One region of the Klebsiella sp. Sb-30 genome, then DNA from elsewhere that is predicted to be linked to it. Evidence: predicted binding sites of a transcription regulator. Region 1 holds the regulator's gene; each other region holds the start of a gene.
What was found. The regulator LexA, encoded in region 1, represses DNA repair genes until DNA is damaged. The targets are predictions, from matches to a motif close to TNCTGTATGTACATACAGNA.

Region 1 (3,280 bases):
ATCAGGAGCGCGTTGACGGCAACGATCTCACCGCCAAGACGAGCGCCGAAAACGGTCACCGCACCAAAGCACAACTGAAGCAGCAGAGAGCGCAGCATGATATCGCGATTGAGCGCCAGCAAGCGGCGCACATCTCCGCGCCACGCGCGCTTGAGCAGGGCAAATGACACGCCGCGTAGCGCCAGCACGCGCCTTGCCATCAGCAGCCCGATGATAAAGGTGACATATTCGGCGGTGACCGTCGCCAGCGCGGCCCCCTGCACGTTCAGGTGCAGGCCCATCACCAGCCACAGATCGAGCACAATATTCAGCAGGTTGCCAACGATCAGCAAAATCACCGGCGCCCGGGCGTACTGTACGCCCAACAGCCAACCGAGCAGCACCAGGTTTGCCAGCGATGCCGGCGCACTCAGCCAGCGGATGTCGAGAAAGCGCCGCGCCTGCTCCAGCACCGCGTCATTGCCGCCAACAATATGCAACGCCAGATCGATAAGCGGGGTTCGGAAAATCACAATCAGCAGGCCGGCGCCTGTTGCCAGCCCCAGCGGCTGCACCAGTGCCCGCGCCAGGCGGAGAGGATCTTTGGCGCCAAAGGCCTGCGCCGTCAGTCCGGTGGTACTCATCCGCAGGAAAAGCAGCAGCATGAAGAGAAAACTGGTGGCCGTCGCGCCGACCGCGACACCGCCGAGGTAAACCGGGCTGTCGAGATGGCCAATCACGGCGGTATCCACCAGTCCCAGCAGCGGAACGGTGATATTGGAGAAAATCATGGGTAGCGCCAGGCGCCACAGGGCCTTATCAGCGGCGTTAAAGAACATGAGAAAGAGCCTGACCGGGAGGAGACAGCGCAGCATCATGCATCAGACGATGCTGCGTGGGGAAGGTGTTACAGCCACTCGCCGTTGCGAATCACGCCAACGGCCAGCCCTTCGATAGTGAAATTTTGTTCGCGTAGATTCACCACGATAGGGGAAAACTCGCTGTTTTCTGGCAGAAGTTCGACGATATTGCCCTGTTTTTTAAGACGCTTAACGGTGACCTCTTCGTCAATACGCGCCACGACAACCTGGCCGTTGCGTACATCCTGCGTTTTATGGACCGCCAGCAGATCGCCATCGAGAATACCGATATCTTTCATTGACATGCCGCTTACCCGCAGCAAAAAGTCGGCGTTCGGCTTGAACATCGCCGGATCGACCTGGAAGTGGCCTTCGATATGCTGCTGAGCCAGCAGCGGCTCACCGGCCGCCACGCGGCCAATCAACGGTAAACCCGGTTCTTCTTCCGTAAGCAGGCGAATCCCCCGGGAGGCGCCGGAGATAATCTCGATCGCGCCCTTACGCGCCAGCGCTTTCAGGTGTTCTTCCGCCGCGTTTGGGGAACGGAACCCCAAGCGCTGAGCAATTTCCGCACGCGTCGGCGGCATGCCCGTCTGGCTGATGTGATCCCGAATGAGATCAAACACCTCTTGCTGCCTGGTCGTTAACGCTTTCATCCCGCCCCCTGGGTGTATATACAGTTATGCTGTGAGTATATACAGCTAACGGTGATTTTGGAATCAAATTTCACACAAAAATCAGGAGATTCTTTCCATTTTGCGTCCCCGATAGCCCATTGCGCCAGGGGTGGTTGTCGCCAGCCGGGCAAAACCCATCGGGGGTCGGCCGATCGCCGGGAGGACATCGCCAGGCGGGGGCATCTCACAAAGTGGTCGCTCAGTGATAGCGGGCCCACAGCAAGAGGCCCCAGGTGATCAGCGCGATCACAATGGCCAGCAGCACCGCCGCAGAACCCATATCTTTCGCCCGACCGGACAGCTCATGATGTTCCGGGCCAATACGGTCCACCACCGCCTCAATCGCGCTATTAAGAATTTCGACTATCATCACTATCAGGACCGAGCCTATCAGCAGCACACGCGTGATGGCGTCAACGTCCAGCCAGCAGGCGATCGCGACAGCAACAATGGCGGCGATGCCTTCTTGACGAAATGCGGCCTCATTTATCCATGCCGCACGGAACCCTTTCCAGGAATAACCTGCCGCTTTAATGATTCGGGTTAACCCAGTGGTATTATTGGCCATCAAAAGAACCTTTTTATGTAAATGACGTCAATGAGTGTACGCGTTTGCCGCGTGGCAACGGAAATTTTGCGCGCTTTCTGTTATTCTTGCCGCGCATTTGCATGATTAACCAGAGGCTTCACATCGTTTATGTCCGGCTGGCAACGAATTTACTATAAATTACTGAATTTACCATTACGGGTGCTGGTAAAAAGCAAGTCTATTCCCGCAGAACCTGCTCAGGAATTAGGGCTGGATACCTCGCGTCCGATCATGTACGTCCTGCCTTATAATTCCAAGGCGGACCTGCTGACCCTGCGCGCCCAGTGCCTGGAGCACGATTTACCCGATCCGCTTGAACCGCTGGAAATCGATGGCGCGCTGCTGCCGCGCTACGTATTTATCCACGGTGGCCCGCGCGTCTTTACCTACTACGCGCCGAAAGAAGAGTCGATTAAGCTGTTCCACGACTACCTGGATCTGCACCGCAACCATCCTGACCTGGACGTGCAAATGGTGCCAGTCTCGGTGATGTTTGGTCGTGCGCCAGGGCGCGAAAAAGGCGAAGTAAACCCGCCGCTGCGCATGCTGAATGGCATTCAGAAGTTCTTCGCCGTTCTGTGGCTGGGCCGCGACAGCTTTGTCCGTTTCTCGCCGCCGGTTTCTCTGCGCAGAATGGCCACCGAACACGGCACCGATAAAATTATCGCCCAGAAGCTGGCCCGCGTCGCGCGTATGCACTTCGCCCGCCAACGTCTGGCCGCCGTCGGCCCACGTCTGCCGGCACGTCAGGATCTGTTCAATAAGCTGCTGGCCTCCAAAGCCATCGCCCGCGCGGTGGAAGATGAAGCGCGCAGCAAGAAAATTTCCCATGAGAAGGCGCAGCAAAACGCCATCGCGCTGATGGAAGAGATCGCCGCGAATTTCTCTTATGAGATGATTCGCCTGACCGACCGCGTTCTCGGTTTTACCTGGAACCGTCTCTATCAGGGGATCAACGTCCACAACGCCGAGCGCGTACGTCAGCTGGCCCATGAAGGGCACGAAATTGTGTACGTACCGTGCCATCGTAGCCATATGGACTATCTGCTGCTCTCCTACGTGCTGTATCACCAGGGGCTGGTGCCGCCGCATATTGCCGCCGGTATCAACCTGAACTTCTGGCCAGCAGGCCCCATTTTCCGCCGCGGTGGCGCATTCTTTATTCGCCGTACCTT
Region 2 (3,280 bases), 1.4 Mb from region 1:
TTTTTATTCAGCCCCTGCGGGGTGATACCGTGCTCTTCGTTATAGCGCTGCTGCTTCTCACGGCGACGCTCGGTCTCGCTGATGGCTTTGGCCATCGAAGCGGTAATTTTATCGCCATACAGAATCGCTTTACCGTTGATATTACGCGCGGCGCGACCGATGGTCTGAATCAGCGAGCGTTCCGAACGCAGGAAGCCCTCTTTATCGGCATCCAGAATTGCCACCAGCGACACTTCCGGCATATCCAGTCCCTCACGCAGCAGGTTGATACCCACCAGAACATCGAACTCGCCCAGCCGCAGGTCGCGGATGATCTCCATACGCTCCACGGTATCGATATCGGAGTGCAGGTAGCGCACGCGCTCGCCGTGCTCTTCGAGATACTCCGTTAAATCTTCCGCCATCCGTTTGGTCAAAGTGGTGACCAGCACGCGCTCGTTGATGGCGACGCGGATGCGAATCTCCGACAGCAGGTCATCGACCTGAGTCGCCACCGGTCGCACTTCAATCAGCGGGTCAAGCAGCCCGGTCGGACGTACCACCTGATCGACCACCTCATCGCCAGATTTATCCAGCTCATAAGGCCCCGGCGTCGCCGAGACGTAAATGGTCTGCGGCGCCAGCGCCTCAAACTCTTCGAACTTCAGCGGACGGTTATCCAGCGCCGACGGCAGACGGAAGCCGTACTCCACCAGCGTCTCTTTGCGCGCCCGATCGCCGCGGTACATGCCGCCGATTTGCGGAATAGTGACGTGGGATTCGTCAATCACCAGCAAACCGTCTGCCGGCAGGTAATCAAACAACGTCGGCGGCGGTTCGCCCGGCCCGCGCCCGGAAAGATAGCGCGAGTAGTTTTCGATGCCCGAGCAGTAGCCCAGCTCGTTCATCATTTCGAGGTCGAACTGGGTACGCTGGCTCAGGCGCTGCTCTTCCAGCAGCTTGTTGTTTTCCAGCAGCACTTTACGCCGCTCCGCCAGCTCGACTTTTATCTCTTCCATCGCCTGAACGATTCGCTCGCGTGGCGTCACGTAGTGCGTTTTCGGGTAGATGGTATAGCGTGGAATCGTCGATTCCACCTGACCGGTGAGCGGATCGAACAGCGACAGCCGCTCAACCTCTTCATCGAACAGCTCGATACGCAGCGCAATATCGTCGGATTCCGCCGGGAAGACGTCGATCACTTCGCCGCGCACGCGGAAGGTGCCGCGCTGGAAGGCCTGATCGTTACGGGTATACTGCAGCTCCGCCAGGCGGCGTAAAATCGCCCGCTGGTCGATCAGCATGCCGGTGGTCAGGTGCAGCATCATCTTCAGGTAGAGATCCGGGTCGCCCAGACCGTAGATAGCCGATACCGAAGCCACCACCACCACATCGCGCCGCTCAAGCAGCGCTTTGGTCGCCGACAGACGCATCTGCTCGATATGCTCGTTCACCGACGCGTCTTTCTCGATGAAGGTGTCCGAGCTCGGCACGTAGGCTTCAGGCTGATAGTAATCGTAGTAGGAGACGAAATATTCCACCGCATTGTCCGGGAAGAACTCTTTCATTTCGCCGTACAGCTGTGCCGCCAGGGTCTTATTCGGCGCCAGCACCATCGTCGGACGCTGAAGATCGGCGATAACGTTAGCAATGGTGAACGTCTTGCCCGACCCGGTCACCCCCAGCAGCGTTTGGTGCGCCAGGCCATCTTCCAGCCCCTCTTCCAGGCGGCGGATAGCCTCCGGCTGGTCGCCAGAAGGACGGAATGCGGAATGCAGCGTGAACGTTTTACTCATATGTCTGGCCCTGAAGAAGGATGAAGCGCCTGGTGATATACGGCAGGTGTTTAATTCTACCCTTCACGCTCACTTTTGCCAATAAATAATACTGGATATAAAAACAGTATTCTATTATTGTTTGTGCCTGAAATCGCCCGCGCGCGCGTCGTTTTGGGGTAAAAAAAGACCATCCTGCAGAATAATCCGCCAGAGAGTAGGGTTATCCCCAAAAAAATTTATCATTTAACATTTGTCAAGCAAGGTGGTGAATCTTTTGTGGCATCAGGTGACACTTTCCTTACAGCCATTGCTTTTATTCAACTAATTGATATTTAATGATATTAAACAAAAGATGGGTTTCGCGCCAATTCAGCCGCAGGCCGCGTAATCTCTAGCTTACCGCAAGTTCTCTAACTCTAATACACAAGGTTATCCACAGGAATAGTGGATAAGTGTCTGCAGGCCATGCCTTCTGCCACCCCGCAGAAATCGACCGCCGGTGAAAATCGACCGCCTAAAAAAAATTATCGAATTATTTTTGATATTTATCAGCTAAGGGTGCCTGCTTTTTTGTTGCTTTCTGCACCATTTTTCATACCCCTTAGCACCGGGAGAGTGCAACCGCCTCGCTGACTCGCCTTCGCCCCGCCCCGCGGCAGCTGCCCGTACGGGAAAAAACCGAAACATCTTTTTCCTGGCAAGAGATTTGCAGAATCTTCATGTCGCCCGCTATCCCCAAACAGGAGAAAACGTCTATGTTGAGTCTACGCGCAGTCAATCAGTACTACGGAAATCAGCACACGCTATGGAATGTCGACCTTGAACTTCAGCCGGGGGAGTGCACCTGTGTGATGGGACTCCAGGGGATGGGGAAAACCACGCTGGTGAACTGCATTACCGGACATCTTCCGGTCGCCAGCGGCAGTATGACCTGGCATGACATCGGCTCGCCGCCCTGCGATATCACGCCGCTCTCCGCCCATTCCCGCTCGATTATTGGCATCGGCTATGTCCCGCAGGACAGGCGGATCTTTTCTCAGCTGAGCGTGGAGGAGAATCTGCATATTGCGCTGGCCGCCGGAGGGAACCCGGGCGGCGCCGTAAAGGGGGAGATTTACGATTTTTTCCCGGAGCTCTACGCACGACGTCAGCATAAAGCCGCGATGTTGTCAGAAGATGACCAGTACCAGCTGGCGCTGGCGAGAGCGCTGGTTGTCCGGCCGCGTCTGCTGATTCTTGATGAACCTTCGCGTGGCAGCGGACAACACTTCGTGCATAAGCTGGGTGACCTGCTGGTGCGCCTGAACCGCGACATCGGTTTAACGGTGCTGCTGGCGGAACAGCACCTGCCGTTTATTCGCCGGGTGGCGGACCGTTTTTGCCTGCTGCATCGCGGGCGTAACGTGGCGCAAGGCCGCGTTATCCAGCTGGATGAACCGCTGCTGGCACAGTGGATGACGCCCGATCCAGCGCGCTGAGATCCAGATACTGGCCGAGATCCTCACGTCGCGACGCGTCCGCCA
Region 3 (3,280 bases), 110 kb from region 1:
CCGCTATTCAGCGCATCGCGCAGCAGGGCCAGCTCGGTACATTTCTGCAGGGCAAAAGCGAACCAGCTTTTCACTTCCGCATCGAGACGGGTTTCCACGCTCAGGTCGATCGGGCTGTGCAGCAGGGAGCATGAGGTCGCGATCCACAGCGCACGCTGGCCGACGATGTCTTTAATTTGCGCATACTTCTCCGTCAGATCGGCGCGCCAGACGTTACGGCCGTTGATCAGGCCCGCAGAGAGCAGCCAGTCGGCTGGCAGACGCCGGTGCAGATCGGCCACATCATCTTTACCGTGAACCAGGTCAACGTGCAGACCCTGCACCGGCAGCGCGGTGATGGTGTCGAGGTTGGCGGTGATGCCTTCAAAGTAGGTGGTCAGCAGCAGCTTAACCTGACCTGCGAGCGCGTCATACGCCGGTTTGAACGCCTCCAGCCACGCCTGCGGCAGTTCCAGCACCAGAGCCGGCTCGTCAATCTGTACCCACTCGATGCCGCGTTTTGCCAGCTCTGCCAGCACCTGCTGGTAAACCGGCAGGATATCCTTCAGCAGGCTCAAACGGTCAAACTGTTCGCCTTTGACTTTGCCCAGCCACAGATAAGTGACCGGCCCCAGCAGGACGGGTTTAACCTTATGACCAAGCGCCAGCGCTTCGTCCACTTCATCCAGCAGCTGGGTCCAGGTCAGTTTGAACGCCTGCCCTTTTACAAACTCTGGCACCATGTAGTGATAGTTGGTGTTAAACCATTTGGTCATTTCTGCCGCTGCCGCCGGTTCGCCGGTCGGCGCACGGCCGCGGCCAATGCGGAACAGGGTATCGATATCAACCGAGCCATCTTTGTTCTGATGACGAGCCGGCACGTTACCCAGTAGCAGGCTGGTAGTCAGAACATGGTCGTACCAGGCGAAATCACCCACCGGCAGCAGGTCAACGCCCGCCTGCTTCTGCTGCTCCCAGTGACGGGCGCGCAGCTCGCGGCCCACCGCCAGCAGTTCTTCGCGGGTTGAGTTACCCGCCCAGTAGCTCTCTTGCGCTTTTTTCAGCTCGCGACGTAGACCAACGCGAGGGAAACCGAGGGTGTGATTAATAATTGTCATTTTTTGAGCCTCATGATTGCAATCCGAAAGATTTCGGATTCAGGGAAGGCGGCAAACTTGCTCATCCCCAGGAACTTACTGAAGTAAGTGACCGGGGTGAGGAAGTGCGGCCAACGCACCATAAATTCGAAAGATAAAGGATTTAGACGTCCAGATGTTTACACATCCATAATTGGCGGTTACTGTATATTCCTCAAGCGCAAATTATTCATGCCGAAGTGAAGGACTTTCATGATCGAAATAAAACACCTGAAAACGCTACAGGCGTTGCGGAATAGCGGGTCGCTGGCAGGCGCTGCGGCAGCTCTGCATCAAACTCAGTCCGCCCTGTCTCACCAGTTCAGCGATCTGGAACAACGCCTTGGCTTCCGCTTGTTTGTGCGTAAAAGTCAGCCTCTGCGCTTCACCCCACAGGGGGAGATCCTGCTCCAGCTGGCAAACCAGGTTCTGCCGCAAATCAGCCGCGCGCTGCAGGACTGCCACGAGCCGCAGCAAACCCGTCTGCGCATCGCTATCGAGTGTCATAGCTGTATACAGTGGTTGACCCCGGCGCTGGAGAGTTTCCGCGCCCGCTGGCCGCATGTCGAAGTGGATTTTCAGTCCGGCGTAACCTTTGACCCGCAGCCAGCTCTGCAGCAAAGCGAGCTGGACCTGGTCATGACCTCGGATATCCTGCCGCGTAGCGGCCTGCACTATTCGCCTATGTTCGATTTTGAAGTTCGCCTGGTGCTGGCGCCGGAGCATCCGCTGGCAGCGAAAACGCGCATCTCGCCGGAAGATCTGGCATCGGAACTGCTGCTGATTTATCCGGTTCAGCGCGGTCGCCTGGATATCTGGCGCCACTTCCTGCAGCCGGCCGGCATCAGCCCGCAGCTCAAAAGCGTCGACAATACCCTGCTGTTAATTCAGATGGTCGCCGCGCGGATGGGCATCGCCGCCCTGCCGCACTGGGTGGTGGAAAGTTTTGAGCGCCAGGGTCTGGTCGTCACCAAAACCCTGGGCGAAGGACTGTGGAGCCGACTGTACGCCGCGGTACGCGACGGCGAGCAGCGCCAGCCGGTCACCGAAGCGTTTATTCGCTCAGCGCGGAATCACGCTTGCGATCATTTGCCGTTTGTCCGGAGTGCGGAGCGACCCAACGGCGATGGACCCACAGTGAGGCCAGGATCACCAGAGCTCCTGTAATAAAGCTCGGCCAGTGGGGCTGTTCTTGCCAGATGGCAAGGTTAACCAGCAGCCCGGCGGGGACATGCACGTTATTCATAATGCCCAGCGTTCCGGCATCCACCTGCGTAGCCCCGTAGTTCCACATAAAGTACCCCAGCCCCGACGCTGCCACGCCCAGCCAGACCAGGACCCCCCACTGTAGGGTTGTGGTTGGCAGCCTCTGCGGATTGCCCAGCATAAACCAGGCCGCCACTGCCACCAGGAAAGCCCCCATATAGAACCACGCAAACGCGTTGTGCTGCGGCATAGGACGTAGCTCCATCAGCCGCTTATAGCCCACCATTCCGATAGCAAAGCTAAGGTTCGACAGCTGAACCAGCAGCAGCCCCGTCCAGAAATGATCGCTCACTTTGTCATAGCGAATAATGGCCGCGCCCAGCACCGCCAGCCCCGCGCTCAGCAGATATCCCCAGCGGAGCTTGCGTCCGCTGAGCAGATCGTAAATCAGCGTGATATAAAGCGGCGTAAAGACGGTAAACAGCAGGAATTCAGACACCGTCAGGTACACATAGGCGCGGAATGCCAGCAGGTACATGATGCCAAGCTGCATGGCGCCGACCAGCATGTAGAGCACGATAGTACGCGGCGATTGCCCGCGGGTACGCAGAAACGGCAGAAACACCAGTGCCGCCAGCCCCACGCGCATTAGCACGGAAAAGTAGCTATCGACGCTGCCAGCCAGGTATTCGCCTATCAGGCTAAAGGAAAAAGCCCACAGGATAGTGGTAATAATCAGTAGCGCCACAATGAATGTCTCTCAGGAAGAAGAGCACTCATTGTAGCGGAGAGTCAGGTTGACGACTGGGCAATAAACAAACAGTCGTCAATCTTTATCAGGCGAGATAGAGCTTACGCAGATAGTGCGGCACCGCATCGTCAGCGTTGCTGCCGATCACTTCCAGATCCGGATGCAGGTCTTTCAGCCGCTGGTGAGCATTCTGCATAATGCAGCCTTT

Region 2: uvrB (excinuclease ABC subunit UvrB) is a predicted target of LexA. The motif match lies at 1,865-1,884, and genes of this name have one in related genera.
Region 3: metR (HTH-type transcriptional regulator MetR) is a predicted target of LexA. The motif match lies at 1,278-1,297, and genes of this name have one in related genera.

Annotation. Positions count from the first base shown of each region.
Region 1 covers NZ_CM172749.1:5,045,411-5,048,690, forward strand. Annotated here, with positions in the region: gene dinF (MATE family efflux transporter DinF) at 1-818, opposite strand, end outside; gene lexA (transcriptional repressor LexA) at 887-1,495, opposite strand; gene AC236I_RS23590 (diacylglycerol kinase) at 1,716-2,084, opposite strand; gene plsB (glycerol-3-phosphate 1-O-acyltransferase PlsB) at 2,214-3,280, shown strand, end outside.
Region 2 covers NZ_CM172749.1:3,649,332-3,652,611, forward strand. Annotated here, with positions in the region: gene uvrB (excinuclease ABC subunit UvrB) at 1-1,775, opposite strand, end outside; gene AC236I_RS17050 (ABC transporter ATP-binding protein) at 2,513-3,235, shown strand; gene bioD (dethiobiotin synthase) at 3,177-3,280, opposite strand, start outside.
Region 3 covers NZ_CM172749.1:5,158,506-5,161,785, forward strand. Annotated here, with positions in the region: gene metE (5-methyltetrahydropteroyltriglutamate--homocysteine S-methyltransferase) at 1-1,097, opposite strand, end outside; gene metR (HTH-type transcriptional regulator MetR) at 1,329-2,282, shown strand; gene AC236I_RS24100 (carboxylate/amino acid/amine transporter) at 2,170-3,069, opposite strand; gene yigL (sugar/pyridoxal phosphate phosphatase YigL) at 3,158-3,280, opposite strand, start outside.